DNA from 2 places in the Rhodococcus sp. UYP9 genome. Region 2 is predicted to be linked to the other one. Evidence: predicted binding sites of a transcription regulator. Region 2 holds the regulator's gene; the other holds the start of a gene.
What was found. The regulator LexA, encoded in region 2, represses DNA repair genes until DNA is damaged. The targets are predictions, from matches to a motif close to CGAACANNTGTTCG.

Region 1: ABIB36_RS17250 (HNH endonuclease signature motif containing protein) is a predicted target of LexA. The motif match lies at 2,517-2,530, and genes of this name have one in related genera.

The regions. Positions count from the first base shown of each region.
Region 1 is NZ_JBEPPH010000006.1:86,517-101,466, forward strand. Features, by position in the region: gene ABIB36_RS17245 (MDR family MFS transporter) at 1-234, shown strand, start outside; gene ABIB36_RS17250 (HNH endonuclease signature motif containing protein) at 508-2,487, opposite strand; gene ABIB36_RS17255 (TIGR03084 family metal-binding protein) at 3,136-3,933, shown strand; gene ABIB36_RS17260 (acyclic terpene utilization AtuA family protein) at 3,930-5,624, shown strand; gene ABIB36_RS17265 (acyl-CoA dehydrogenase family protein) at 5,621-6,769, shown strand; gene ABIB36_RS17270 (acyl-CoA carboxylase subunit beta) at 6,766-8,364, shown strand; gene ABIB36_RS17275 (acetyl/propionyl/methylcrotonyl-CoA carboxylase subunit alpha) at 8,370-10,400, shown strand; gene ABIB36_RS17280 (acyl-CoA dehydrogenase family protein) at 10,397-11,557, shown strand; gene ABIB36_RS17285 (enoyl-CoA hydratase family protein) at 11,557-12,321, shown strand; gene ABIB36_RS17290 (TetR/AcrR family transcriptional regulator) at 12,327-12,962, shown strand; gene ABIB36_RS17295 (DUF3558 domain-containing protein) at 12,996-13,514, shown strand; gene ABIB36_RS17300 (DUF3558 domain-containing protein) at 13,511-14,029, shown strand; gene rpsL (30S ribosomal protein S12) at 14,335-14,709, shown strand; gene rpsG (30S ribosomal protein S7) at 14,709-14,950, shown strand, end outside.
Region 2 is NZ_JBEPPH010000003.1:67,807-82,756, forward strand. Features, by position in the region: gene hrpA (ATP-dependent RNA helicase HrpA) at 1-3,265, shown strand, start outside; gene nrdR (transcriptional regulator NrdR) at 3,310-3,777, opposite strand; gene ABIB36_RS10020 (hypothetical protein) at 3,917-4,426, opposite strand; gene lexA (transcriptional repressor LexA) at 4,812-5,510, shown strand; gene ABIB36_RS10030 (acyl-CoA dehydrogenase family protein) at 5,592-6,734, opposite strand; gene ABIB36_RS10035 (uracil-xanthine permease family protein) at 6,871-8,136, opposite strand; gene ptsP (phosphoenolpyruvate--protein phosphotransferase) at 8,166-9,896, opposite strand; gene ABIB36_RS10045 (DeoR/GlpR family DNA-binding transcription regulator) at 10,041-10,808, shown strand; gene ABIB36_RS10050 (1-phosphofructokinase family hexose kinase) at 10,805-11,827, shown strand; gene ABIB36_RS10055 (PTS fructose transporter subunit IIABC) at 11,838-13,871, shown strand; gene ABIB36_RS10060 (HPr family phosphocarrier protein) at 13,909-14,166, shown strand; gene ABIB36_RS10065 (hypothetical protein) at 14,179-14,950, opposite strand, start outside.

The DNA of each region.
Region 1 (14,950 bases), on a different contig from region 2:
TCCATCCTGATGGTCATCGGATTCGTGCTGGTCATCTTCGTCAAGGAGGTTCCGCTGCGGACGATGTCCGGCCTCGCAGCTGCCCAGCAGGAACGCGACGAAGCTGCGAAGGACGAAGCTGAGAAGGACGAAGCTGCGAAGGGCGAAGCCGCGAGGGGTGGCACGGCGAAGGGCGAAGCTGCCGGGGGTGAGGCGGCGAAGGTCGAGGCTGCAAGAGCAGGCAGGGATCTTTAACGAAAGCTGCGCCGGGGAAAGTACTGCGCTGGGGAAGTGGCCCGCTAGAAAAGTGCGGCCTGCACGCAAAGTGCTGCGCTGACGATCTCTGCGGTGAGCGATCGCTATCCAAGATGCGGCACTGCCCGGCTCGGTCGAGCAGGGCACTACCCGGCTCGGTCGAGCAAAGTTCGGAGCATGACTCGAGCAGCTACGCAGGCAGATCGATCCCTCGGAACACTCTCAGGTCCCTCGTAACTTTCGATGGTTACGAGGGACCTCCTGTTCCACATTTCAAAACGGCGCGGGGCCATCTGCATCCTCCGCGTTCCCACGAGTCCAGGGATTCCCTGGACGGTTGGGACCGCTGATGCTCGCGGCACTTTCATTGCTGCGCGCTGAGTCGAGGTGGCCTCCGCTGTGCCGGCCCGATTGGGCGGCCTGGCACTCGGTGAACGGTGTGCCCGGTCCGTCAGGTCCGGCGAGCTCGGTTGCCGTCTTGTTCGTGCTCGCAGGCTGGCGGCGGCATTGGGGGTGTCGCTTGCGTGGAATGTGGGGTAGCAGGCGGCAGTCGGACAGATCGGTCATCCCGACTGTGCCCCCAGGCAGAGTGATCGCTGTCGAGCCGGAACTCGAAGTCCAGTAGTCGATGCCCCGCGAGAGCATGACAGGAACCCAGACGCCCATTGTCTTGAGCATGTGGTGATAGCGGCAGAGGCAATGCAGATTGGTCAGTACCGTCCATCCGCCGTGTTTCGGGTCGTAGTGACGATAGGGCACCACATGGTCGATTTCGCAGGCTGCGGCCGGAACGTCACATCCCGGATGCCGGCAGGTGCGATCCCGCTGTCGAACGCATTTCGCCAGTTCGCTACTCGGGCGATAAGTGAGCGCACCGTCGGGTGGTTCGAGGAATCCGCCGTGACCATCGGGGTGCAGAGCCTCAGCCCGTGCTGGCTCAGCTGCAACAGCCTCTTCGATGTGCGCTACCAGCGTGTAGGACCCGGAGTAATCGGTAGCGGACTCAGTTGCGTTCGGCGCTGTGGTGCACTGCTGTGGCTTTGCCGGACGCTTCGGAAGGGTGAGTCCGCGCCTGCGGCGTCCATGACCCAACGGATTGAGCACAGTGTGCTTACCGAGATTGACTCCAGTCCCAGTCCCAGTCCCAGTCCCGGTGCCAGTGCCAGTGCCTGCGGAGTCGCCGGGCCCGTCACTCTCGGCACCTGCACCTGCACCTGCACCCATCCGCGCGTCACCCTCGCCACGCTCTGACCGAACATCGAGGCCCTGATCAGGGATCACGTCTACTAGACCGAGCGATGCGGCGAGATCGGCCGCTTCGGTCAGCAGTAGCTGCCAGTCTCCGTTTGCAGCAAGTTCGCGGGCATAGTCCGCATCGATCAATCCGTGCCCTGCGAGGTACCCGGGTAGGTCGGCGAGTCCAGCAAGGGTCGGTAGATCGATCGTCACTGTGGTCAGTGGGCTACGGCGGTCAGGCAATTCCCGTCGGGCGGTGCACGGATTGTCTTCGTCCTGTTCGCACGTGCACGAAACAAATGTCTCTTGATGCATGAGCGCCACGTACGCGGCCGCGAGTCGCTGGCCACGAGTGCGCGGATCACGGCGGCACAGAGTGTTCGCCATTTCGTTGACCAGTTGCCAGCACGCCGCGGCGTCACCTGCTTCGAGGTCTGCCTCGATGGTGGCGATCATGTCTCTGTCGCGGTATCGAACGCGGGTGAGCTTGACGAGATCCTTGCGAAGCGCAGCCGCCTCCTCCGGTGCAACGCGCTGCACGATTTCACAGATCTCGGTGGCGAGTGGCCCGGGGGGGAGGCGGCGCGCTGCGTGGAGAATTTCGGACTCGATGCGGACGGCAACTTCGAGTGAGAGTGGGTTGGTGTTTCGATAGATCGCCCGAACCCGCGCGAGATCCAACTCGCCGGCGTCGAATGCTGCTCTGACCCTGGGCAATCGGAGTCGGAGATCCATACCGATCTCTGCATAAGTGTCCGCCACAGCCTTGGAACATCCCAGCGCCCTCGCTGTCTCCGATGCCGCATAGCTCCCGGCATCCATGATCACCTCACCGACCTGCACGTTCTGGTGAATGCACGAATCCCAGATCGACGCTGCGAGCCGAACTTTGCGTGCGCAGGCCTGGTTCTCGATCACCGCTGCGTCGGAGAGCTTCTGAAGCGATGATCGATCGATGACTGGCTTCGGCTGCGGACCTATGTACGAAGCGAATGCACTTCTGCGACTCGAACTCATGAATCGAAGCCCCCCGGCAAGTCGATGTTAGAACGTATGTTCGATACTATCGCTTCCTGGGCTGCCCGTCAAGGGTTGGCTTCGCCGATTCGCTTGTAGTGCAGTCGAATACAAAATTCGAGTGCATACACCATGCCGTCAACATCCCGGCCCGAAGCCCTCTGGCCTGCGGTCGGCCAGCTCGCGGCGTGTTGGGCGCCCTGTGGCTCTGGGGTCAGCCCCTGTGCTGCAGTCGCACCCTTTGGCGGTTCGGCTACCCCGACCAGTCCGACGGTGTCGAGTTCGATCGCCGGATCGTTCAGAACCCGCTCGCAGGCGAGCTAGGGATGCTTCGCGGCAAGGGTGGACCGCCAACGCGCGCCCGCGCGAACGGCCGACGACGACAACGCAACCGTGGGCATGGTTGTCCCTGCGGTCTGCCAGTCTGGGCTCTGCGTAAGCGCTCTCTCGTCCTCCGGCCGAGCTCGACGGCTCCTCTCCGGACAACCCCTCGCGTCCTGCGGCCAGCTCGACGCGGTGCCCACTCCCGGGGTCGATGGCATGGAAGTGCTCGCTCGACGATTGACACCCCCTGACCGCCGGAGGGTCGACAACAATTAACAAGCAAGCGTGCTTGCTTTTTTATCGATCAGGTGTGAAACTTCCTCCATGACCGACCTCGACTCGATCGTCGATGACCTCCGCGCCGAGGGTGATGCGCTCGACGCTCTCGTTGCTGGACTGACACAAGACCAGTGGGCGACGCTCACACCAGCACCGGGATGGACCGTTGCGCATCAGATCGCGCATCTGTCCTGGACCGACAATGTTGCCGAACGCACCACCGCGGGGGCGTCGGGGGATGCGATCGCTGCCGCAGAGTTCGATGGCGTGCTGAAGGCTGCATGGTCCGATCCCGCTGGTTTCGTCGACAGCGCCGCAGCGGAGGAGGCCAGCAATTCTGAACTCCTCGAGCTCTGGCGCACCCGCAGGCATGCGATGACCGACGCACTGAAACGTGTCCCGTCGGGTGTCAAGATTCCGTGGTTCGGACCGCCCATGAGCGCTGCTTCGATGGCAACGGCTCGCCTCATGGAAACCTGGGCTCACGGCCAGGATGTCGCCGACGCACTCGGTATCACCCGCGAGCCGACCGAGCGCATCGAAGCTGTCGCACACATCGGCGTCCGTACCCGCGATTTTGCATATGTGGTCAACCAACAGACTCCGCCGTCCGAGCCGTTCCGAGTCGAGCTGACCTCCCCCTTGGGTGAGCTGTGGACCTGGGGCCCCGGTGACGCTGCTCAACGCGTCACCGGCTCGGCGGTGGATTTTTGTCTGCTGGTGACGCAGCGGGCGCACCCGGAGAATCTCGACATCGAAGCCGTCGGACCGGACGCTCAGCACTGGCTGACCATCGCTCAAGCCTTCGCAGGCCCTCCAGGACCAGGACGAACCAAACAATGACAGTCAGAATCGGCAACTGTTCCGGCTTCTACGGCGACCGACTCTCGGCGATGCGTGAGATGCTCGAGGGCGGCGAACTCGACTATCTCACCGGCGATTACCTCGCGGAGCTGACGATGCTCATCCTGGGCCGTGATCGGGCGAAGGATCAGTCTCGCGGTTACGCAAAGACTTTCCTCCGCCAGGCCGAGGACTGCCTGGGGCTCGCGCTCGACAAGGGCGTCAAAATCGTCTCGAATGCTGGTGGCCTCAACCCGAGTGGCCTGGTCGAGGCACTCGACAAGCTCGGCACCGGCGCCGAAATCGCCTATGTGCACGGCGACGACTTGCTACCGCGGGCCCAAGAACTCGGCCTCGGTAGCCCGCTCACCGCCAATGCGTACCTCGGGGCCTGGGGTATCGTCGAGGCGCTGAACGCGGGTGCCGACGTCGTCGTCACCGGGCGTGTCACCGACGCTTCCGTTATCGTCGGACCAGCCGCCGCCCACTTCGGTTGGAGCAGAACCGATTACGACGCTCTCGCCGGAGCGGTTGTTGCCGGGCACATCATCGAATGCGGTACGCAGGCTACCGGTGGCAACTACTCGTTCTTCACCGAGATCGCGGATATGTCGCGGCCAGGATTCCCGATTGCCGAGATCGAGGCGGACGGATCGTCTGTCATCACCAAACACGAAGGCACCTCGGGTGCGGTGAGCGTCGGTACCGTCACAGCTCAACTGCTGTACGAGATCACCGGTGGCCGCTACGCGAACCCCGATGCCACAGCTCGAATCGACACAGCGTCGGTGTCACAGGTCGGAGCCGATCGAGTGCTGGTCAGCGGCGTGAAAGGCGAAGCGCCCCCGCCCACTGCCAAGGTGTCTCTCAACGCACTCGGCGGATTCCGCAACGAGTTCACCCTGATCCTGACCGGCCTCGACATCGAGGCCAAAGCCGCACTGGCGCAGCAGCAGTTCGAGTCCTGGCTTCCGTCGCGGCCGACCGAACTCGACTGGACGCTCGTGCGCACCGACAAGCCCGACGCCGAGACCGAGGAAACCGCGAGTGCCCTGCTCCGGTGCGTCGTTCGCGACAGCGATCCGAATGTTGTCGGGCGGCAGTTCTCCTCGGTGGCAGTCGAGCTGGCACTGGCCAGCTATCCGGGGCTTTCGGTGACGGCACCTCCCGGGAACGGAGCGCCGTACGGCGTGTTCACCGCCGGCTATGTGCCGATCGGCGAAGTGCCACATGTGGTCGTACTACCGGACGGGACGCAACGGGGGATCGAACCCGCGACCGAGACGCTCGAACTCGAACCGTTGACCGAACCAGACCTACCACCGGTGAGAGAGACGGAACCGACCATCCGCGTTCCACTCGGCACCATTGCCGCCGCACGCAGCGGAGACAAGGGTGGAAATGCGAACGTCGGCGTCTGGGTTCGCACGGACGACGAATTTGCTTGGCTGGCTCACGCTTTGACGGTCGAGCAGGTCGCACTCATGCTGCCGGAGACCGCGGATCTCGTCGTCACCAGACACGTTCTTCCGAAACTGCGGGCCGTCAACTTCGTCATCGAAGGAATCCTCGGAGAAGGCGTTGCGTCGCAGGCTCGTTTCGATCCACAGGCCAAGGGGCTCGGTGAATGGCTGCGTTCGCGCCACATCGACATTCCCGAAACTCTCGTCTTCACAGGGACACTCTCATGACGATATGGAATACTCCCGAGCGCGAGCAACTCCGAAAGACCGTGCGTAGCTTCGTCGAACACGACATAGTGCCGTACCTGAACGATTGGGAAGCAGCGGGGGAGCTACCCCGCGAGCTCCATCGGAAAGCTGCGGCACTCGGTTTACTCGGCGCAGGTTTCCCGGAGAGTGTGGGTGGTGAGGGCGGGGACTTCGCCGACGCCGTCGTCATCTGCGAGGAAATCCACCAGGCCGGTGCCTCTGGTGGATTGTTCGCATCGTTGTTCACCGGTGGAATCGCGCTGCCGCATCTGGTGGCCGCAGGCGACACCGAGCAGATCGACAGGTGGGTTCGACCGACCCTCGCCGGCGAGAAAATCGGTTCGCTGGCCATCACCGAACCCGGTGGCGGCTCCGACGTCGGGCATCTGCGGACCAAGGCCGTGAAAGACGGTGACCACTATGTCGTCAACGGCGCCAAAACGTACATCACCTCGGGCTGCCGCGCGGACTTCGTCGTCACGGCGGTGCGTACCGGCGGCGACGGGGCAGCGGGGGTGTCGCTACTCGTGATCGAGAAGGACACACCAGGTTTCGAGGTGACGAGCAAACTCGAGAAGATGGGCTGGCGTGCCTCCGACACCGCGGAGCTGTCGTTCACCGACGCCCGAGTGCCGGTGGGCAATCTCGTCGGGGCCGAGAACTCCGGTTTCGCGCAGATTGCGCAGGCCTTCCTCACCGAACGTATCGCTCTCGCCGCGCAGGCGTACTCCAGCGCCCAACGCTGCTTGGATCTGACTCTGCAGTGGGTCCGCGATCGTGAAACTTTCGGCAAACCGCTCATCGCCAGGCAGTCCGTGCAGAACACGGTCACCGAGATGGCGCGCAAGATCGACGTTGCGCGGGTGTACACGCATTATCTCGTGGCGCAGTCCCTCGAATCGAGCAACGACTTCATCGCCGAGGTGTGTTTCGCGAAGAACACTGCCGTCGAGGCCGGTGAGTGGGTGGCCAACCAGGCAGTTCAGCTGTTCGGCGGCCTGGGCTACATGTGCGAAAGCGAAGTCGAGCGGCAATACCGCGACATGCGCATCCTCGGCATCGGCGGCGGCACGACCGAAATTCTGACAGGACTTGCAGCAAAACGATTGGGGTATCAGGCATGAGCGTGCTGAAGTCCACTCTCGACACTGCCTCCGCGCAGTACGTCGAGGCAACCGAGGCGATGAACACCAAACTCGCCGAGATCGATGTCGAGCACACCAAGGCTCTGCTCGGCGGAGGCGAGAAGTACATCGAGCGTCATCGGGGGCGCGGCAAACTCCTTGCCCGCGAACGCATCGAGTTACTCGTCGACGAGGACTCGGCGTTCCTCGAACTATGCCCACTTGCTGCCTGGGGCAGCGACTTTCCGGTCGGCGCCAGCACGGTGGTGGGCATCGGCGTCGTCTGCGGCATCGAATGCCTGATCGTGGCAAACGATCCGACGGTCCGCGGCGGTGCCAGCAACCCGTGGACGTTGAAGAAGGGGTTCCGCGCCAACGACATCGCTATGCAGAACCGTCTGCCGGTCATCTCGCTCGTCGAGTCCGGTGGCGCCGATCTGCCGACGCAGAAGGAAGTTTTCATTCCTGGCGGCCGCATGTTCCGTGACCTCACACAACTGTCGGCTGCGGGCATCCCCACCATCGCCCTCGTCTTCGGTAACTCCACGGCAGGTGGAGCGTACATTCCCGGTCTCTCGGACCATGTCGTCATGATCAAGGAACAGTCCAAGGTCTTCCTGGCCGGACCCCCGCTGGTGAAGATGGCCACCGGTGAGGAATCCGACGACGAGTCACTCGGAGGTGCCGAAATGCATGCCCGAAAGTCCGGTCTCGCAGACTATTTCGCCGTCGATGAGCAGGACGCCATTCGCATCGGTCGCAGTATCGTCGAGCGTTTGAACTGGAAGAAACAGGGCCCGGAACCGCGCGCCGACGTCATCGAACCCCTCGCTGATCCCGAAGAACTCCTCGGCATAGTTCCCACCGACCTGAAGATTCCGTTCGATCCGCGCGAGGTCATCGCTCGCATCGTCGACGGTTCCGATTTCGACGAGTTCAAGCCGATGTACGGGTCTTCGCTCGTTACCGGCTGGGCCGAACTACACGGCTACCCGATCGGCATTCTCGCCAACGCGCGAGGCGTCCTGTTCAGTGAGGAATCGCAGAAGGCGACACAGTTCATCCAGCTCGCCAACCGCTCGAACACACCACTTCTCTTCCTGCACAACACCACCGGCTACATGGTCGGCAAGGAGTACGAGGAAGGCGGCATGATCAAGCACGGTTCGATGATGATCAACGCCGTCTCCAACTCCACTGTCCCGCACATCTCCATCCTGCTGGGCGCGTCGTACGGTGCGGGTCACTACGGCATGTGTGGGCGGGCCTTCGACCCACGCTTTCTGTTCGCCTGGCCGTCGAGCAAGTCCGCGGTCATGGGCGGTGCCCAACTCGCCGGTGTCATCTCCATCGTCGGACGTGCTGCTGCCGAAGGTCGCGGCCAGGTGTTCGACGAAGCAGCAGACGCCGGCATGCGCGCGATGATCGAGAAGCAGATCGACGCGGAGTCGCTGCCACTGTTCCTCTCCGGTCGCCTGTACGACGACGGAGTGATCGACCCCCGTGACACCCGTACGGTAGTGGGAATGTGCCTCTCGGCCATCGCCTCTGCCCCGATCGAAGGCACCGCGAACTTCGGTGTCTTCCGGATGTGACGCATATGACTGTCAACTCGATCCTGGTCGCCAACCGCGGCGAAATCGCGCGACGCGTCTTCGCTTCCTGCCGTCGCGAGGGCATCGACACCGTTGCCGTCTTCTCCGACGCCGACGCGGATTCTCCGCACGTGCGGGAAGCCGACACCGCGGTACGTTTGCCCGGAAATTCCTCGGCCGAGACGTACCTGCGCGGCGAACTCGTCATCGCAGCAGCGATCCGAGCCGGCGCCGACGCTGTCCACCCCGGTTACGGGTTCCTTTCCGAGAATGCGGAATTCGCGCAGCAGGTGCAGGACGCGGGTTTGATCTGGATCGGACCGCCGGCCGAGGCCATCGAACTGATGGGCAGCAAGGTCGAGTCCAAGAAGATGATGGCCGACGCCGGGGTGCCGGTGCTGACGCAGCTCGATCCGGCGGCGATCGGCGAGGACGAGCTCCCGGTTCTCGTCAAGGCATCTGCGGGTGGCGGCGGACGAGGCATGCGGATCGTGCGTGAACTTGCCGCGCTGCATGCAGAAATCGAAGCGGCACAGCGGGAAGCATTGTCGGCATTCGGTGACTCGACGGTGTTCTGCGAGCGATACATCGAAACCGGTCGCCACATCGAGGTACAGGTCATGGCCGACCGTCAGGGCAACGTGTGGACGGTCGGCGAGCGAGAGTGCTCGCTGCAGCGTCGACACCAGAAGGTCGTGGAGGAAGCGCCGTCGCCACTCGTCGAGCGGGTCCCTGGTATGCGCCAGCGGCTCTTCGACGCGGCCCGCTTGGCCACCGAGGCCATCCGGTACGAGGGAGCCGGAACCGTCGAATTCCTGGCGGACGAGAGTGGGAACTTCTTCTTTCTCGAGATGAACACTCGCCTTCAGGTGGAGCATCCCGTCACCGAATGTACGACGGGGTTGGATCTGGTTGCGTTGCAGATCCACGTTGCCGGAGGCGGTTCGTTGCCAGCAGATCAGCCTGTCGCCGTGGGCCATTCGATCGAAGTTCGGCTCTATGCGGAGGACCCGTCGCAGGATTGGCAACCACAGAGTGGGCCGGTTCATCGGTTCGAGATTCCGGGTGCGCACTTCGCGGTTCTCGAGAAGGCAGGTATCAGGGTCGATTCGGGTATCGAGAGTGGCACTGTCGTCGGCGTTCATTACGATCCGATGCTGGCCAAGGTCATCTCTTATGCACCTACCCGTGAGCAGGCTTCGAAGCTGCTGGCGAAAGCATTGCAGAATGCGCAGATTCACGGATTGAAGACCAACCGGGACCTCCTGGTCAATGTCCTGCGTCATCCGGCTTTCGTGGCGGGGGACACCGACACGGCGTTCTTCGACACCCATGGGCTCGATACGCTCGCTCGTCCGATAGGAGGCGTCCATGCAGTGCAGCTGTCGGCACTCGCTGCTGCGCTTGCCGATGCAGCCGCCAATCGCAGGACGGCACGTGTCGACAAGGGGCTGCCGAGCGGGTGGCGCAACCTTCCATCCCAGCCGCAGCGCAAGTCTTACCGAACCGATGCCTCGTTGTGTGGGGTCGAGTCCGGTGACATCACCGTCGAATACACCCTCGGCCGGTACGGGCTCACGACAACCCTGGACGGCGTCGGGTTGGTGTCCAGTTCGCCTACGCGAGTAGTGCTCGACGAGAACGGTATTCGTCGCTTCTTCGACGTCGCACGATACGGCGTCGACATCTTCGTCGACTCTTCCCTCGGGCCCGTTCGGTTGGTCAGGACACCGCGCTTCACCGACCCGAGCGAGGAGGTGGCGGCGGGATCGCTGCTTGCTCCGATGCCGGGCAACGTCGTTCGCGTCGGCGCGGCAGCAGGTGACACGGTGACGGCCGGTCAGCCGATTCTGTGGCTCGAAGCGATGAAGATGGAACACACGGTGACCGCTCCAGCGGCGGGTGTACTCACCGAGCTGAATGTCGAAGTGGGACAGCAGGTAGAAGTCGGTGCCTTACTCGCCGTGGTCACCGAGGCAGTAGTCACCGAAGCAGTAGTCACCGAAGCAGTAGTGAGTGAAGAGGAGAACACATGAGCTTCATCGAAACCGAGGAGCAGAAGGCGCTGCGTACTGCAGTATCTTCTCTCGGCAAGCGCTTCAACTACATCGACTACGTGCTCCCCAAAGCGCGGCGTGGTGAACCGCTGACCGAATTGTGGAACGAAGCAGGCAAGCTCGGGTTCCTGGGGGTGAATCTTCCCGAGGAGTACGGCGGTGGTGGAGCAGGCATCTACGAGCTCGCGCTCGTGCAGGAAGAACTCTCTGCCCATGGTGCAGGTTTGCTCCTGGTTGTGGTGAGCCCCGCGATATGCGGCACCATCATCGGTAAGTACGGCACCGAGGACCAGAAGCAGACGTGGTTGACCGCGCTTGCCGACGGGTCGAAGATCATGGCCTTCGGGATCACCGAGCCCGACGCCGGATCGAACTCGCATCAGATCACGACCACGGCCAGAAGAGATGGCGAAGACTGGATCGTCAACGGCAGCAAGATCTATATCTCCGGGGTCGATCAGGCCGATGCCGTGCTCATCGTCGCCAGGACGGAAGACAGCAAGAGCGGCAAGCTGAAGCCGGCGCTGTTCGTCGTGCCGACGGACGCCGAGGGATTCCAGAAGACTCGGATGCAGATGGACATCATCGAGCCGGACCACCAGTTCACGTTGTTCCTCGATGATGTTCGGTTGCCGGCCGACGCCCTCGTCGGTGAAGCCGATGCCGCGCTCATGCAACTGTTCGCCGGGCTCAATCCCGAACGCATCCTCGGTGCCGCGATGGCGGTCGGCATGGGCCGCTACGCACTCGACGCCGCGGTGAAGTACGCCAATCAACGCACGGTGTGGAAGACGCCGATCGGTGCGCATCAGGGTTTGGCGCATCCGCTCGCGCAGGTCAAGATCGAGCTCGAGCTCGCCAAGCTGATGATGCAGAAAGCCGCAGTTCTCTACGACAGCGGTGACGATTTCGGTGCTGCGGAGGCCGCGAACATGGCCAAGTACGCAGCAGCAGAGGCGAGCATCAAAGCGCTCGATCAGGCCATTCAGACCCACGGCGGCGCGGGCCTGACCGAGGAGTACGGACTGGCTTCGATGCTCGGCGCCGTTCGTATCGGCCGTGTTGCGCCGGTCAGCCGCGAGATGATCCTGAACTTCGTCTCGCAGCATTCGCTGGGCTTGCCGAGGTCGTACTGATGGCAGTGCAGGTTCACACCGCGGATGCAGTGACCACGCTGACCCTGGACACACCGCACAATCGAAACGCGTTGTCCACCGTCCTGGTCGACGAGCTCACCGCCGGACTCGTCGATGCAGGCAAGGACCCTGCTATTCGTGCGGTCGTACTCGCGCACACGGGCAACACCTTCTGCGCCGGAGCCGACATGTCCGAGGCCGGTGGTTCGGTCGAGGGCAGAACCGCCCAGATGCTGGGGTTACTACGGTTGATCCTCGAGACACCCAAGCCGGTCATCGGAAAGATCGACGGCCATGTGCGCGCAGGAGGAATGGGGCTCGTCGGTGCCTGTGACATCGTCGTGGCCGGGCCCGGCAGTACGTTTGCGCTGACCGAGGCCCGCCTCGGGCTCGCGCCGTCCGTCATCTCGCTCACTGTCCTTCCTCGACTCGGTTCGCGGGCAGCGAGCCGATACTTTCTGACCGGTGAGAAGTTCGGGGCCCACGAAGCCGAGGCCATCGGGTTGATCAGTGCAGCAGCCTCGGATCCGCAGTCGATGATCGAGGAACTTGTCGCATCGATTTCTCAGGCTTCACCGCAGGGGCTGGCAGAGTCGAAATGGTTGACCACAGCCTCGATACTTGCCGAATTCGATCGCCGCGGCGAGGAGCTCGCCGCACATTCGGCGAGGCTGTTCGAATCGGAAGAGGCGAGAGAAGGGATGATGTCCTTTCTACAAAAGCGTCCACCGAGTTGGGCGATACCGAACACCGGGAAGAAGTAGTAAAGATGGCGTCGCCGCGTGAACCCAAGCAGGACCGAAGTAGGGCCACGCGGTTGCGTCTGCTCGAAGCAACGATCGACTCCCTCGCCGAGCAGGGCTGGGGCAGCACCACGGTAGCCGTCGTGGCAGAACGAGCAGGGGTGTCCCGCGGTGCCACCCAACACCACTTTCCGACGCGCGAAGACCTGATCACCGCTGCCCTCGAGTACATGTTCGATACCCGAATGGAGCACGCCGGACGCGAGTCGGTGGCCCTACCCGTCGGGCCGGCCAGAACCGAGGCCGTGGTGGATCGGCTCGTGAACTACTACACCGGCCCACTGTTCAAGGCAGCGCTGCAGGTGTGGACTGCGGCTGCAGCCGACCCAGAGATGCGCGCAAGAGTCCTGCCACTCGAGGAAAAGTTCGGTCGTGTCGCACATCGCACTGCCGTCGCACATCTCGGTGCCGATGATCGCGATCCGCAGACCCACCGGTTGGTACAGGCGACGCTCGACTTGGCCCGCGGCCTGGGGTTGGCCGATGTACTCAGCGACGACTCGCGAAGACGCGCGGAAATCGTTCGGGCCTGGTCAGGTGTGCTCGACGCGTCCCTTCGCATTCGGCAGGACGACACCGTGACCGCCCTACACAAGGGTTAATTCTTCCGACGGACATTCAGTAGAGTCCTGGGCATGCGGGGGAGAGTGGCCATCGGCCTGGCGGTGTGCGGCATGCTCCTGGGCGGCTGCGGAAACGGTGACGACGCTGCGCCGTCGAGCCAGGATTCGGCCGAAGCCGCCGCCGCTGAGCCTGGACCGTTCTTCGGCCAGTGCGGTTCGGTCGCGGACGAGGAAGTGCGTGGAGCGTTCGCGGTGACGGCGTTCACGATGATCACCCGTAACTCGGTGGGATGCGAATGGGAAGTTGCGGGTTTCTCCGGGCCGTCGGTCAGCTTCTCCTGGTATCGGGGCAGCCCCATCGACAGGGAGCGCTCCGGATCGGAATTGATCGGTAGACCGGCCGAGGACATCGAGATCGACGGTCACCCCGGATTCTCCGCCTCAACGGAGGGCTCCCTGTGTGAAGTCGGCGTGCAATTCGGTAAGGACTTCATACATTGGTCGGTCTCGTACGGGGACCTGCGACCGTCGGCCGATCCGTGCGGTGTCGCCGAACAACTCGCGACCCTGACCGTGGAGAGGTCCCAGTGAAAAAAGTCCTGATCCTGGCAGCGGCTCTCCTTCTCGCGGGCTGCAGCACAACCGTGCAGGGGACTCCGCGGGCGGCTGGTTTCGACGGTTCGGGAGGCGGGGATCTGCCCAACCTGTTGACCGAATGCGATTGGGTTCTCGACGACCAGATCGCGGCAACCGTGGGCGGCGACGCCATCGCGCGTGGATTCTTCGGAGCCATCTGCCGCTGGGACGTCAGTGGCCCCAACGGCATCGTGAAGGTCACGTCCAACTGGTTCGAGAATGGATCGTTGGCCACCGAACGTGAAACCAACGAGAAGATGATGTACAGCGTTACCGATATTTCGGTGAAGGGACGCAACGCAATTCGCAGTCAGCCGCCCAAGGATCCCGACTCGTGCGGTGTCAGCGCAGGCGGGCCCGACGCAGGCATCGTGGGGTGGTGGGTCCAGTACCTGCCAGGGTCGGGCCATCCGGACCCTTGTGCGGCGGCGACCGAGTTGATGGAACTGACTCTCGACCTGAGCCAGTAGATGTCCAAGCCCGGCCAGTAGCACAGCGGGGGTCGTTTTGACCCGAGGCAACGCCGCCGGGTATCGTAATGCGTCGTGTCCGGCATGCCCGGGCCGTCTGTGTGCCTATGCGAGGTACAGCCGTGCTCATGTTCGGATTCGAGCAAGCGATACGGCTGCCGTGTGGGGGTATGCGACACACCCGACCGCGGGGTGCAAGAGACCCGCGGAGGTAGTAAGGGTGAGGAGCAGTGTTCTCTTGCTCCAACTGCTAGATCCCTGAGTCTCGATCAAGATGAGACTCGTAACACGAAGAAAGCCGGTTCATGCCAACTATCAACCAGCTGGTCCGCAAGGGTCGCACCGATAAGGTGCGGAAGCTCAAGACCGCTGCCCTCAAGGGAAGCCCACAGCGTCGTGGCGTGTGCACTCGCGTGTACACCACCACTCCGAAGAAGCCGAACTCCGCTCTCCGTAAGGTCGCGCGCGTGCGCTTGACCAGTGCGGTCGAGGTCACTGCCTACATCCCCGGTGAAGGCCACAACCTGCAGGAGCACTCCATGGTGCTCGTTCGCGGTGGTCGTGTGAAGGACCTTCCGGGTGTGCGCTACAAGATCATCCGCGGCTCGCTCGATACCCAGGGCGTCAAGAACCGCAAGCAGGCTCGTAGCCGCTACGGCGCCAAGAAGGAGAAGAGCTAATGCCACGCAAGGGCCCAGCACCCAAGCGGCCGCTGATCAACGACCCGGTTTACGGTTCCCCGTTGGTCACGCAGCTCGTCAACAAGATCCTCATCGACGGCAAGAAGTCGACCGCTGAGCGCATCGTCTACCAGGCACTCGAGCAGGCGCGCGAGAAGACCGGCACCGACCCCGTCGTCACGCTCAAGCGTGCACTCGACAATGTCAAGCCGGCCCTCGAGGTTCGCAGCCGTCGCGTCGG
Region 2 (14,950 bases):
CCGCCGGCCCGATCTGAAGGTGATCATCACCTCCGCAACGATCGATCCGGAACGATTCGCCCAGCACTTCGCCCGGGACGGTGTACCGGCCCCCATCATCGAAGTGTCCGGACGCACGTTCCCCGTGGAGATGCGGTACCGCCCGCTGACGGTCGACGCAGGCGAGACGACAGTCGACCGAGATCCCGTCGACGCAACATGCGATGCCGTCGACGAACTCATGGCCGAAGGTGAAGGCGACATTCTCGTCTTCCTCTCCGGTGAACGCGAAATCCGCGATACGGCCGATGCATTGCGCGATCGGCAGCTACGCAACACCGAGGTCGTACCCCTGTATGCGCGCCTGTCCGCCGATGAGCAGCACCGCGTGTTCTCCTCACACACCGGCCGTCGCGTCGTTCTCTCGACCAACGTCGCCGAGACGTCACTGACGGTCCCCGGGATCAGATACGTCGTCGACCCCGGTACCGCGCGCATCTCGCGGTACTCGTTGCGCACCAAAGTCCAGCGACTCCCTATCGAGCCGATTTCGCAAGCATCGGCCCGACAGCGGGCAGGTAGATGTGGCCGTGTGGCCGACGGAATCTGCATCCGTCTGTACTCCGAAGACGACTTCGAGGCACGGCCACCGTTCACCGAACCGGAGATCCTCCGCACCAACCTCGCTTCGGTAATCCTGCAAATGACTTCCCTCGGCCTGGGCAAGATCGACGCATTCCCCTTTGTCGAGCCGCCCGATCCGCGCAGCATTCGCGACGGAATCGGTTTGCTCGAAGAGTTGGGGGCTTTGAAGCCGTCCTCGAATACCGGCGAGTCCGAACTCACGCCGATCGGGCGCGAGCTGGCTCAACTTCCAGTCGATCCGCGCATGGCCCGCATGCTCGTAGAAGCGAACAAGACGGGCGCGCTCGCCGACGCTCTCGTCGTCGTCTCGGCCATGTCCATCCAGGACGTTCGCGAACGTCCAGCAGAACACCAGCAAGCAGCCGATGAGCAGCATGCAAGATTCACGGCTCCGAACTCGGACTTCCTGTCGTACACAGCACTGTGGGAATACCTCCGCGACCAACGAAACGACCTGTCGTCGAACCAGTTTCGAAGAATGTGCCGAAACGAATTCCTGCACTACCTCCGTGTGCGCGAATGGCAGGACCTGCACGGTCAACTACGTCAGATCACCAGGGGTCTCGGCTGGACTGTGCCCGACGCGCCGAGCTCGCACGATTCGTTGCATCAGGCGCTCCTGGCCGGCCTCCTTTCGCATATCGGAGTCAAAGAAGGTGACAAACGCGAGTTCCTGGGTGCCCGCGGAACCCACTTTGCGATATTCCCCGGCTCCGGGCTGTTCAAGAAGCCTCCACGCTGGGTGATGGCGGCCGAACTGGTCGAGACCGGACGTCTGTGGGGCCGCATGGCGGCCCGAATCGAACCCGAGTGGGCCGAACGACTCGCCCCACATCTAGTCAAACGCACCTATTCCGAGCCACATTGGTCCACCAAACGCCAATCGGCCATGGCATACGAGCGCGTCACCCTGTACGGGCTTCCCCTCGTAACCGGCCGACCTGTCGGATACCACAGCATCGACGCCGAAGTCTCGCGCGAGCTGTTCATCAGACATGCACTGGTGCAGGGCGAGTGGACGACGCAGCATCCGTTCTTTCACAAGAACCGCGCACTGCTCGACGACGTCGGCGAGCTCGAGAATCGGGCCCGCCGTCGCGACATCGTGGTCGACGACGATGCACTCTTCGAGTTCTACGACTCCAGAATCGGTGCGGAAGCCGTTTCCGCTCGCCACTTCGACACGTGGTGGAAGAAGACGAGGCGCACGACGCCGGATCTCCTCGACTTCACAGCATCGACCGTCGTCAATCCCGACGCTGCATCCGTACTGGGTGGGGAGTATCCCGATGCGTGGCGCCAAGGCGAGGTCCAGTTTCCGCTGACCTATCAGTTCGAGCCAGGTTCCGCCGCCGACGGAGTCAGCGCCCGCATCCCGATCGCCCTGCTCGCGCAGGTTCAACCGGTCGGATTCGACTGGCTGGTCCCGGGCATGCGAGCGGAACTCATCAGCACACTGATCAAACTGCTGCCCAAGACTTTACGACGCAACGTGGTGCCCGCTCCCGACTTTGCCGCCGCCGCACTGACGGCGATGAAGCCGAGATCGGAACCCGTTCTCACCGCGCTGGCCCGTGAGCTCTCACGGTTGGGTTCATGCCGGATCGATCCGGCAGACTTTCAGGTTTCCGAGCTCCCCGACCATCTCCGGATGACGTTTGTCGCAGTGGATATCAACGGAGACGTACTCGGGTCGAACAAGAACCTGACTGCCCTCCGACAGACCCTGTCACCGCGAGTGAACCGCGAAGTCGCCAGTGCCGTCGGTCAAGCCGAGCGAGCGGCAACGCTGGCATGGACGTCCTCGACTCTGGGAACTCTCGAGGAGACCGTCTCACGTTCTGTCGGTGGCCAACGAGTCACCGGATATCCCGCACTCGTTCCGGAAACCGGTGGCGTCGCGGTCCGGGTACTGAGCACACTCGCCCAGCAGCGTGCCGCAATGCGCAACGGAACCAGGGCTCTGTTGAGCGAGCGTGCACCGCGCGGCACAAAGGCACTCATCGCTGGAATTCCGACAAAGGAAAGAATCGCACTCGGGCAGAATCCGTACGGCAGCATCGAAGCACTACTCGAGGACTGCCGCACGACGGCGATCGACGAGTCGATGAGTGCGCACGGCGGTCCCGTCCGCTCGCCGCAAGAATTCGAAGCTCTGGTCAAGTCGGTGAATGCCGAGGTAACCGAACGCACGTCTCGGGTCCTTGCACTGATTCGACCGATTCTGACTGCGGCCGTGGAGCTTCGAGCCGCACTCGAACGAGCAGGCGGCGAAACCGCCGATGACGTTCGCGAGCAACTAGCCGGTCTGGTCTTCAATGGCTTCGTATTCGAATTCGGCTCTGCCAGGCTCGCTGAAATTCCCCGGTACCTCACGGCCGCTACTCGGCGACTCGGCTCACTACCCAGCAGCGCGAACCGGGACGAAACCGGAATGAACGCACTCGATCGAGTCTACGAGGCATACGACCGACTGCTGAAGTCGCTTCCTGAAGCCCGACAGCAGAGCAAACCAGTGCAGGAGATCTTCTGGATGATCGAGGAGTTACGAATTCAACTTTTCGCGCAAGGAATTCGTACGGCGTACCCGATATCGGAAAAGAGGATTACGAAAGCAATCCAGGCCGTAAGCCAACAGTGAGGCCTCGCGTCGACCGATTCACGCCCGTCGAGCGCACGCGTTCTTCAGTCGACAGTGACAGCTGACTGTCGCTGCTGGCGAAGGTCCTGAATTTCTTTCTCGAAGTCCTCGGCCGAACTGAAGGACTTGTACACTGACGCGAACCGTAGATACGCAACCTCGTCGAGATCGCGAAGCGGACCGAGAATAGCCAATCCGACCTCGTTGCTTGGGATCTCGGCCGATCCGGATGCACGAACTGCATCCTCGACCTGCTGAGCCAACAGATTCAGTGCGTCGTTGTCGACATCGCGGCCCTGGCAGGCACGACGGACGCCTCGTACTACTTTCTCCCGACTGAAGGGCTCGGTGACTCCGCTGCGCTTCACGACAGCCAGAACAGCGGTCTCCACTGTGGTGAAGCGGCGTCCACACTCCGGGCATGAGCGACGACGACGGATCGCCTGACCTTCGTCCGCCTCGCGGGAGTCGACCACTCGGGAGTCGGGGTGCTTGCAGAACGGGCAATGCATGTTGGAGCCTCCGTCGTAGCCGTCACACCATCTCGTTGGTAGCGCAAGAGGTGCAGGTACCGAGGATACTCGGAGTCCTATCGAGCCCAGTGCCGCGTACCTGGCTCGATCACCGAGGAGCACTTGAGGCATCGCTGCATCACTGGCCCGAGTCGGTGGCCGTGAAGACATCCTGACCCGCAGTACCGACGAATCCACCGTGCTCCACGACCGTGACAGCACCCGCTGAACCGCCGTCGAGATATCCGGCGCGTAGATTCGCAAGCCCTACCAAGCCCAGAAGAACAATGGCTGTGATCAGCACACCCGCGACCGTGGCGGTCCACGACAGTGTCTGACGCGGCGCCTCGTCGTCGAAGCTGTGATCGGCGGAGCTGTGATCGATGACCCGGTTGCCGCGGTCCTGTTGCGCGAGAGCGTGAAGGTAGCGTCGACGGTCGAGTGACGCGCAAGACGTGCGCGGGCGAGAAGTGCGGACGGACGAGGCCGAGCGCATTGTGCGATCGAGGGTATCGCGACCGTCTGTACCCCGACCTGCTACTGCGCGACTGGTGAGAGCACTGCGGCGCTCTGTAGTGATGCTCATCGGAACCTCCACTGCGGTGTACAGATCGACCGTGGTGATGCTCGCGACCGACGCGATTTTCACCTCTATTCGATCAGGCGTTCGATGAACGCTTGTTCGAAGTTCTATCACGCGAGTCGGACAATGTCAGCAGAAGTTGCGACACGGATCGAACAGATGTTTGATCGAACAGGGTTTTCGGGCTAGATTCGTGTCAGAAACCACACGTCACATCCACACCACGCGTTCGGGCCACTCGATCACACGAGATGCCCGGCAGGGGAAGGCGATGCAGGAGGATGCACGAATGAAAGAAGAGACCTCGTCAGGGTCACCGAAAGCCACGGGCAAGGCGAGCGGGAAGACGAAGACTACGTCAGTGAGCGCAAAGACGCGCGGAAGTGCCACCGGTGGAAAGGTCACAGCGCAGGCTGCCAAGACTACCGCCACAACCGCCAAGGCGCCTTCGGTGCCGACGGCGAAGGCATTCGAAGGTGAGGGCACCGACATCAATGCAGGCCTGACCGAACGTCAACGCAAGGTTCTCGAGGTCATCAGAGCTTCGGTGACCGAGCGTGGTTATCCGCCGAGCATCCGGGAGATCGGGGATGCGGTCGGGTTGACGTCGACCTCGTCGGTCGCTCATCAACTTCGCACGCTGGAGCGCAAAGGCTTCCTCCGACGTGATCCGAACCGCCCACGCGCAGTGGATGTCCGCGGACTCGACGAGGTTCAGGCAGACCACGCAGCAGCCGTAGCCGACGGCTCGGCGCCTGCGGAGGATCAGCTGCCGACTCCGACGTTCGTTCCGGTACTGGGACGAATCGCTGCCGGCGGTCCGATTCTTGCCGAGCAGGCGGTCGAAGACGTTTTCCCTCTCCCCCGCGAACTGGTCGGCCAGGGTTCCCTGTTCCTGTTGAGAGTGGTCGGCGAGTCGATGATCGAAGCAGCGATCTGCGATGGCGACTGGGTGGTGGTTCGGCAGCAGAGTGTCGCCGACAACGGCGACATCGTTGCGGCCATGATCGATGGCGAAGCCACGGTGAAGACATTCAAGCGCACCAAGGGTGAGGTGTGGCTCTTGCCGCACAACCCGTTGTTCGAACCGATCCCGGGCAATGACGCAGCTATCCTCGGCAAGGTTGTCACGGTCATGCGCAAGCTCTGATCAGCGAGTTCGTAGAGCGAAGGGCCGCAACTTCAGGTTTCGAGGTTGCGGCCCTTCGCTGTATCGATCGAGAGGTGAGTACTAGAGATTCAGTCCCCGCCCGATGATTTCCTTCATGATCTCGGTCGTTCCGCCGTAGATTGTCTGCACCCGAGAGTCCATGTAGGCCTTGGCGATCGGGTATTCCTTCATGTATCCGTATCCGCCATGCAGTTGCAGGCAGCGGTCGATGAGACGCACCTGGTTCTCGGTGGTCCACCACTTGGCCATAGCGGCTTCCTGAACTGTCAGCTTGCCGTCGTTGAGCAGTTCGATGAATTTGTCGACCATGATCCGTGAGGCCGTCGTCTCGGTTGCCAACTCCGCCAGCACGAATCGTGTGTTCTGGAATTTGCCGATGGACTTACCGAAGGCCTTGCGATCACGGCAGTACTGAATTGTCATGTCGAGCGCCGACTCCATGGCGGCTGCTGCGACGACCGCAATGGACAGTCGTTCCTGAGGCAGGTTCTGCATCAGGTAGATGAAGCCCATCCCCTCCTCACCCAGAAGGTTCGCGGCGGGCACGCGGACGTCGGTGAAGCTGAGTTCGGCTGTGTCCTGCGCCTTCATCCCGATCTTGTCGAGATTGCGTCCGCGTTCGAAACCGGGCATGTCGCGCTCGACGACGAGCAAGCTGAATCCCTGCGCACCCTTGTCGGGGTCGGTGCAGGCTACGACGATGACGAGGTCGGCATTGATTCCGTTGGTGATGAAGGTCTTGGACCCGTTGAGGACCCATTCGTCACCATCGCGAACGGCCTTGGTCTTGATTCCCTGCAGATCGCTACCGGTACCGGGTTCGGTCATCGCGATCGCGGTGATCAACTCACCGGAACTGAATCCGGGTAACCAACGCTGCTTCTGTTCTTCGTTCGTCAGATTGATGAGGTATGGCGCGACGACGTCGTTGTGCAGCGTGAATCCGATTCCGCTGTAACCGCCGCGGGTGGTTTCCTCGGTGACGATGGCGTTGTAGCGGAAGTCCTTGACACCGCCGCCGCCGTACTCCTCCGGCACGTCGGTGCCGAGGAATCCTTGCTTTCCAGCTTCTACCCACACCCAACGATCGACGAGATTCTGCTCTTCCCACTTGGAGTGGTTCGGCGCAACGTGTTGGTCGAGGAACTTGCGGTACGACTCGCGAAACATGTCGTGCTCGGAATCGAATATCGTGCGTTCCACTTCGGTCTCCTTCGAATTGCCAACCGGCGGCACAATGGGTCACCGCCGGTGAACTGACGTGATTCGAGCCTACGGCCGAATTGGTCACACGGTCGATGACCGAGCCGCGCGGAATCGGTGACCGAAGGTAGTGCCGCTATCGGCGCTGTGTGCGAGAAAGGGCGCGCAGCACGGGATAGCCGACCAAGATTCCGACCGATCCCCAGGCGATACCGCCGAGTTCCACCGACCCAACCGTCAGCGTCAGATCGCCGATGCCGGCAACGATGGCAGCAGCAACGACAACGAGGTTGACGGGATCTGTGAAGTCGACTTTGCTGTCCGACCAGATCCGCACACCCAGCAGCCCGATCAGTCCGTACAGAACCAGTGTCGCGCCACCGATGACTCCGTCCGGGACCGTGAATACCAACGCGCCGAATTTCGGCGAGAACGCGAGCACGACTGCCGTCACCGCGGCCACCCAGTAGGCCGCGGTCGAGTACACGCGGGTCGCCGCCATCACGCCGATGTTCTCGGCGTAGGTCGTCGTGCCCGAGCCACCCGCAGCACCTGCCAGCGTCGTCGCCAATCCATCTGCGATGAGTGCGTCTCCGGCGAGGTCGTCGAGTTTCTTACCCGTCATTGCCGACACTGCTTTGACGTGGCCGACGTTCTCGGCCACGAGAACGATGACGACGGGTAGTGCGATGAGTACGACGGACAATTCGAACGTCGGTCCACGGAATTCGGGAATACCGATCCACTCCGCAACGCGCATCGCGTCGAGTTTGACGTCCGAGATCTGCCCTGACACAGCAGCGAAAACCCATCCGACGATGACTCCGACAAGGATTCCGAGGCGTCCGAGCAGTCCCGGGCCTGCGACGGTCACCAGGAGGATCGCCGCGAGAGTCACCGCGGCCACGAGTGGCTGCGCCTCGAACGACGACGTCGCTGCGGGAGCGAGGTTGAGTCCGATGAGAACGACGACCGCACCTGTGACGACGGGAGGCATCACCGCTTCGATGAGTCGTCCGCCCGCGAACTTGACGACCAATCCGACGAGTGTCAGCACGACGCCCACGGACATGACGGCGCCGAGTTGCGCGGCGGGGCCGCTCGCCTGTGCCGCACTGAGTGGTGCGATGAAAGCGAACGAGGATCCGAGATAGCTGGGGATGCGCCCCCGCGTGATCACGAGGAACAACGCGGTACCGATGCCCGAGAACAACAGGGTCGTGGTGACGGGAAATCCGGTTACCGTCGGAACGAGCAACGTGGCGCCGAACATGGCGATGACGTGCTGCATACCGATACCCACGGTTCGCGGCCACGACAGGCGCTGGTCCGGTGCCACAACTGCCCCTGCCTCGACGTTCTTGCCGTTGCCGTGCAGGGTCCATCCGAATTGTCTTCTCACGGGTTCGAATCCTAGGGCCTGCCGCTTCGTCACTCGTTCAGGATCGACGCTGCCGCCTCGCGTGCCGCCGTGGCACTGTCGGTCTTCGACGCGACCGCGGCCGCGCGCTGGCACTGCTCGAGCGTGACCGTGGACAATTTCGCCCCTACGTGTGCGACTGCGGCAGACGCAGCGGACAGTGACGTGACACCCAGGCCCACCAGGACGCACGCCAACAGTGGGTCGGCGGCGGCCTCGCCGCATACTCCAACCGGCTTGCCCACGGCCATACCGGCCTTCGCGGTGTGAGCGACCAGCGCGATGACCGCCGGCTGCCACGGATCGGTCAGCGATGCGAGTTGGGAGGACATCCGATCGGCGGCCATTGTGTACTGCGCCAGATCGTTCGTTCCGATCGACAGAAACTCCACATGCTCGAGAATGTGCTCGGCGAGCAACGCCGCGGCCGGGACCTCGATCATGACGCCCGGAGTCAGGCCCCTCTCGCGGACGTCGGCGGCGAATGCAGCCGCTTCGGCCGCGGTGGCAATCATGGGGGCCATCACCCAAGGACTCGAATTGGTGGCCGCAGCGGCCGCAGCGATCCCGTCGAGCTGACGATAGAGAATTCCTCTGTCCTGCTCAGCGATTCGGATGCCACGAATACCCAGTGCAGGGTTGGCCTCGTCCGGATGATTGGCGAAGCGCAAGGGCTTGTCCGATCCGGCGTCGAGGGTACGAACGACAACCTTGTGTCCGGCGAACGCATCGAGCACTTGACCGTAGATTTCGGCCTGCTCATCGACGGTAGGTTCCGAGTCGCGGTCCAGGAAGCACAATTCGGTGCGAAAGAGTCCGATCCCGTCGGCGGCCGTCTTCCTCGCTGCGCGAGCTCCCGCGCCGTCCTGAACGTTGGCAAGGATGTCGACTCGGTGGCCGTCGGCTGTGACTCCGGGCCCTGTCCATTGGGACACCCGATCCAATTCGTCTCGAGCCGAGTCCACCGAGGCTCTCGCGAGGGTCGCATCGGGCTCGAGCACGATATCGCCGGTTATTCCGTTCACCAGAGCGCGAGCACCTTCGGTAACGTCGTCGAGCCCCGTGACCGCCACGACGCACGGGATACCGAGCTGGCGCGCAATGATCGCGGTGTGACTTGTCGGTCCACCGAGCGATGTTGCCAGTGCGAGAACCAGACCCGCATCGAGTCCCGCCGTGTCGGCAGGCGCCAAATCGTCGGCGAAGAGCACAGAGGGCGTCTCGGGAGTCGGAACCCCAGGCTCGGAAATCCCCAGTATCTCGGCGATAACGCGGTCGCGGATGTCACGCAGGTCGGTCACCCGCTCGGCCATCAGTCCGCCGAGCTTGGTGAACATGGCGATGAACTGCTCGGTTGCGGCGACTGTTGCCGAAGTTGCGAGAGCGCCCTTCGCGATGAGTTTCTCGGCGGCGCCAATCCAGCCTCGATCCTGGGCCATCGCCGCATTTGCCGAGAGCACTTCCGACGCTGCTCCGGTGGCCAGTTCCGCACGGGCACGCAGTCTCGCCGAAACATTCGCCGCGCTCGAACGGAAACGTTCGAGTTCGGTTCCTCGCTCCGCCTCGTCGACGACAGTTGTGTCGACGGGGACGTCAGGACGCTTGCCCGGGCGGATGACCGGGCCGTATCCGACACCCGGGACTACCGGTGTTCCATGCAGAACCGACGAGCCCGACAGCGTCAGGGCTTCTCCTGCAGCCGTGGCACCTTCTCGTGTATCGGCTCGAAGCGATCCCGCCATGCGTCCTCCTCGGTTTCTGGAACAAGTGTGGTCTAGCTCGTAGATCTACTACTGATGTGACTGAGATTACTCTTTGCTCTTGACATGTCAACACATACGGGCGTAAAACAACATAAACCAACAATAGTTCGGAGGGAGGCGCAGGTGTACGCAGAAGAGCGCCAGCAAGCAATCGCCGAGGTGATCAGCAACCGCGGTCGAGTCTCCGTTTCAGATCTGTCGACCACATACGGCGTGACGACCGAGACCGTTCGACGCGACCTTGCCGTCCTCGACCGCCTCGGGGTTGTCCGAAGGGTCCACGGTGGAGCAGTACCGGCATCGGCCTTGACCGCCACCGAACCGGGCGTCGGCGAGCGTGAGTACACGCGGGCCGAGCAGAAGGACGCAATAGCGGTCGCAGCTCTTGCCTACCTCCCGCTCAACGGGGGTAGCGCCGTGTTCGATGCAGGAACCACCACCGGTCGACTCGCCGCCCTTCTCAGCAACGACCGCGAGCTGACACTCATCACCAATTCGGTTCCCATTGCTGCTCGGGTCGCACCACTGTCGGGGGTGAGTCTTCGCGTTCTCGGCGGTCGAGTCCGCGGTACGACACAGGCCGCCGTGGGCGAGGAAGCGTTGTCGGCGTTGGAATGGCTGCGCGTCGATGTGGCATTCATCGGGACCAACGCACTCAGTGTGGGGCACGGGTTGTCCACGCCCGACAGTGACGAGGCCGCCGTGAAACGAGCGATGGTGCGCACCGCCAACCATGTCGTCGTGCTGTCGGATTCATCCAAGATCGGCCGCGAGCACCTCGTCAGCTTCGGTCGCCTGGACAACATCGACGTTCTGATAACCGACGACGAGATCGACGAAACGGATCGTAAAAGTTTGACCGACAACGGAATCGAGGTCGTGATCGCATGATCGTCACACTGACAGCCAATCCGAGCATCGACCGGACAGTCGTGCTGGACTCCGAACTCGTCCGCGGCGGGGTGTATCGAGCGCGGGCATCGGTCAGCGATCCGGGCGGAAAGGGGGTCAACGTGGCCCGGGTCCTGACCTCGTCCGGTGTGCAGGCGATGGCCGTCCTACCTGCAGCGCCGACGGATCCGCTCCTCGCTGCGTTGGAGGCGAAAGACGTCCGTTACTGCGCTGTACCGACGAGCGGACCGGCTCGAACCAACATCACCATCAGCGAACCTGGTGGAACAACGACCAAGATCAACGAACCTGGGGCAACCCTGACCGTAAACACTCGGCAGGAATTGTTCGATGCCGTTCTCGATCTGGGCCGGGACGCCGCATGGGTCGTACTGTCCGGATCGCTTCCGCCCGGCATCCCCACCGACTGGTACGCAAGCATCGTGCGGGCGCTGCGCAATACACAGTCGAAGGTAGCGGTCGATACTTCCGACGCGCCGCTCCTCGCGCTCGCTGCTTCGTTCCCCGGTTCGGCTCCGGACGTGGTGAAGCCGAACTCCGAGGAGCTGGCTCAACTCACCGGAGCGAATGCCGAAGAATTGGAACGCGCTGCGGCGGCGGGCGATCCGACGGCCACGGTCACCGCCTGCCGGATACTCCTTGATCGTGGAGTCGGTGCGGTACTCGCGACGCTCGGTAGCGCGGGAGCGGTACTCGTCTCCGCCGAGGGCGCATGGTTCGCGACCCCACCTCGGATCGAGGCCCTCAGCACCGTGGGGGCGGGCGATTCATCGCTTGCCGGCTACATTTTGGCCGATATCGAACGATGCTCGGGTGCGGACAAACTCCGCCGAGCCGTTGCCTACGGCACAGCAGCTACCGCTCTGCCCGGCACGACGTTGCCGACACCGGAACAAGCTCGCCCTGAATCGGTGACAGTGCGGGCGCTCGATTCACCGCCCACCAGCTCGACTATCCCCCCGACCTCATCCCCCACCCGTTCGTCGACACACTCCTAGGAGCGAAGTCATGTCCACACCAACCAGTGATCCCGCGATCATCGCGGAGGAGCTCATCCTCCTCGATGCCGATCTCGGCGCCTCCAAAGATGCTGTCATCGAACGACTCTCGGAGCTACTCGCCACAGCCGGTCGTGCGACCGACGCGGCCCCGCTCCGCGAAGCGGCCCTGGCTCGCGAGGCTCAGTCCGCTACCGGCTTACCAGGCGGGATCGCCATCCCACACTGCCGTTCAGAGGCAGTCACCTCGGCATCCCTCGGTTTCGCACGGCTCGATCCCAAGGTCGACTTCGGAGCACCCGACGGTCCTGCAGACCTGGTGTTTCTGATCGCCGCCCCCGCGGGTGCCGGCTCAGCCCATATGAAGCTGCTCTCCAGTCTGGCTCGCGCCCTGGTCAAGCCAGAGTTCGTCACCGCGCTTCGGGACGCACCTTCGCCGGCCGACATCGTCGCACTGGTAGACGGCGTCATCAACCCGGCGGCAAAGACCCCTGCGAAGGCTGCGGCAACTTCCGTTCCAGAAGCGTCGACCCCGGCGGCCACCCCTAGTGCCGCCAAGCACATCGTGGCGGTGACGGCATGTCCTACCGGGATTGCCCACACTTATATGGCTGCTGACTCTCTCGTCGCCGCCGGTGAGCGCGCTGGGGTCACCGTGCATGTGGAGACGCAGGGATCGAGCGGTAGCACTCCCCTCGATCCGGCTTTGATCGAGAGCGCCGAGGCCGTCATCTTCGCCACCGATGTCGGCGTCAAGGGCAAAGAACGATTCGCGGGCAAGCCCGTCGTATCCTCGGGTGTCAAGCGCGCGATCAACGAACCCGACGTCATGGTGACCGAGGCATTACGTGCCGCCGAAGATCCCGATGCCGCACGAGTTTCCGGAACTGCGGCAGCAGCGGGATCGGCCAGCACCGGCGCAGGTGAATTGGGCTGGGGCACACGCATCCGGCAGATCCTGTTGACCGGCGTCAGCTACATGATTCCGTTCGTCGCAGCGGGTGGTCTGCTGATCGCTCTCGGCTTCCTGCTGGGTGGATACGAGATCAAGGATGTCGCCGAGGACATCGTCGTCAACAACTCCCTCACCTCGCTTCCCACCGGCGGGCTGACCGCGTATCTCGGCGCAGTACTGTTCCAGATCGGCGCGTTGTCGTTCAGCTTCCTGGTGCCTGCACTCGCCGGCTACATCTCGTATGCCATCGCCGACAGACCCGGTCTTGCGCCGGGCTTCACGGCAGGCGCTGTCGCCGTGCTCGTCGGTGCGGGCTTCATCGGTGGTCTCGTCGGCGGTCTGATCGCAGGCTTCGTCGCACTGTCGATCAGTAGGTGGAAGATCCCGACGGTTCTCCGCGGTCTCATGCCTGTCGTCATCATTCCACTGTTCGCCACGTTGATCGTCGGCGCCATCATGTTCCTCGTGCTCGGCAAGCCGCTTGCCGCCATCACCAGCGGACTGACCAACTGGCTCAACGGTCTGACCGGCAGCTCGATCATCATCCTCGGCATCATCCTCGGCCTCATGATGTGCTTCGACCTAGGCGGACCGGTCAACAAAGCTGCTTACGCGTTCGCCACCGCAGGTCTTTCCGTCACCGACACCGCGTCGCTTCGCATCATGGCCGCAGTGATGGCGGCAGGAATGGTTCCCCCTCTTGCTCTTGCCCTGGCGTCGGCCGTCCGCCCCAAGATCTTCACCGAGGCAGAACGCGAAAACGGCAAGGCTGCATGGTTCCTCGGTGCTGCATTCATCTCCGAGGGCGCCATTCCGTTTGCCGCAGCAGACCCGCTGCGCGTCATCCCGTCGATGATGGCAGGTGGAGCGGTCACAGGCGCTTTGGTCATGGCGATGGACGTGACACTCAGTGCGCCACACGGCGGAATCTTCGTATTCTTCGCCGTCGGCGGCATCCTGTGGTTCCTGGTCGCCCTGGCGGCAGGCACGATCGTCTCGGCAGTGCTGGTCATCGCAGCGAAGCAGTTCGTCAAGGGCAAGAACTCGCCCACCGAGGCAGAGCTCGACCCCGATCTCGTCACCGCCTGATCGACCACCCCCGCTACACACAACCAAGGAGCACTCCATGCCCAGCACCACAGTCACCGTCGGATCGTCCATCGGCCTGCACGCGCGCCCCGCAGCCCTCATCGCGGACGCCGTTGCCGAAGCAGGCGTCGACGTCACCCTCGCGGTGGAAGACCAGGAGCCGGTCGACGCCGGATCCGCACTGATGATCATGACCCTCGGCGCCACCAAGGGGACCGACGTAGTCGTCGAGAGCGAGGATCAGGCAACACTCGACAAGATCGTGGCGCTGGTCGCCGCCGATCTGGACGCCTGACGTCCCTCCGCGTCACCGGCGGCGTGCAGCCCTGACGCCGTAGGCGACAGACAACATAACGAGAACACCCGCGACGGCCATCGCACCGAGTACCCATCGGTTCTTCGATTCGGCCTCGGTGCCGGCCGTCGCGAGTTGTGTATCGGTACGTTCGGCGGTCACCAGATCGGTTGCACCACGAAGCATCTGTATAGGGGGTAGCGGCCCGGCCGCTGCATCCGACGAGACTGCCTCTGACGCGACGAGTAGGTTTCCATCGGAATCGAAGGCAAGCGCCTCACCCTGGGGCTGCTGGGGCGCCGCGACAACGACGGGGTCGCTCCCGAGGGCCTCCACAATATTGCCGCCGTGGACGCCGAACAGGTAGAGATCGTTGTACGTTCGGATCGCGACAACGGTACCGTCAGCACTGGTCGCCCCACCGGTGGCCAAAATCGAACCAGCAACGAAGGGCGGACCACCGGGAGTTGCGGTGCGCTCGAAGGCCAACTCGCCCACCTTCCGCAGTGGCGTCGGACCTGGTGAAGACAACTGATCGACGGTCGTGTCACCGACAGGGACGTAGATCCCACTGACTCCGGAAAGCTCCTTGGTCACCACGACCGGCCGTCCCGACGGCTCTATCAGCAGCGTCTCCGCGTCGTGCGGTCCGTCCGGATACGTCAAACGATGCAGTTCACCCGCACCGGTCGAGGGATCCATACCGGTGATCGCGATGGTGTCGCGGCGCGCACGGTTGTCCCCGGTATCGGAAAGCCACAGGCGTCCACCGTGAGAGGCAAGA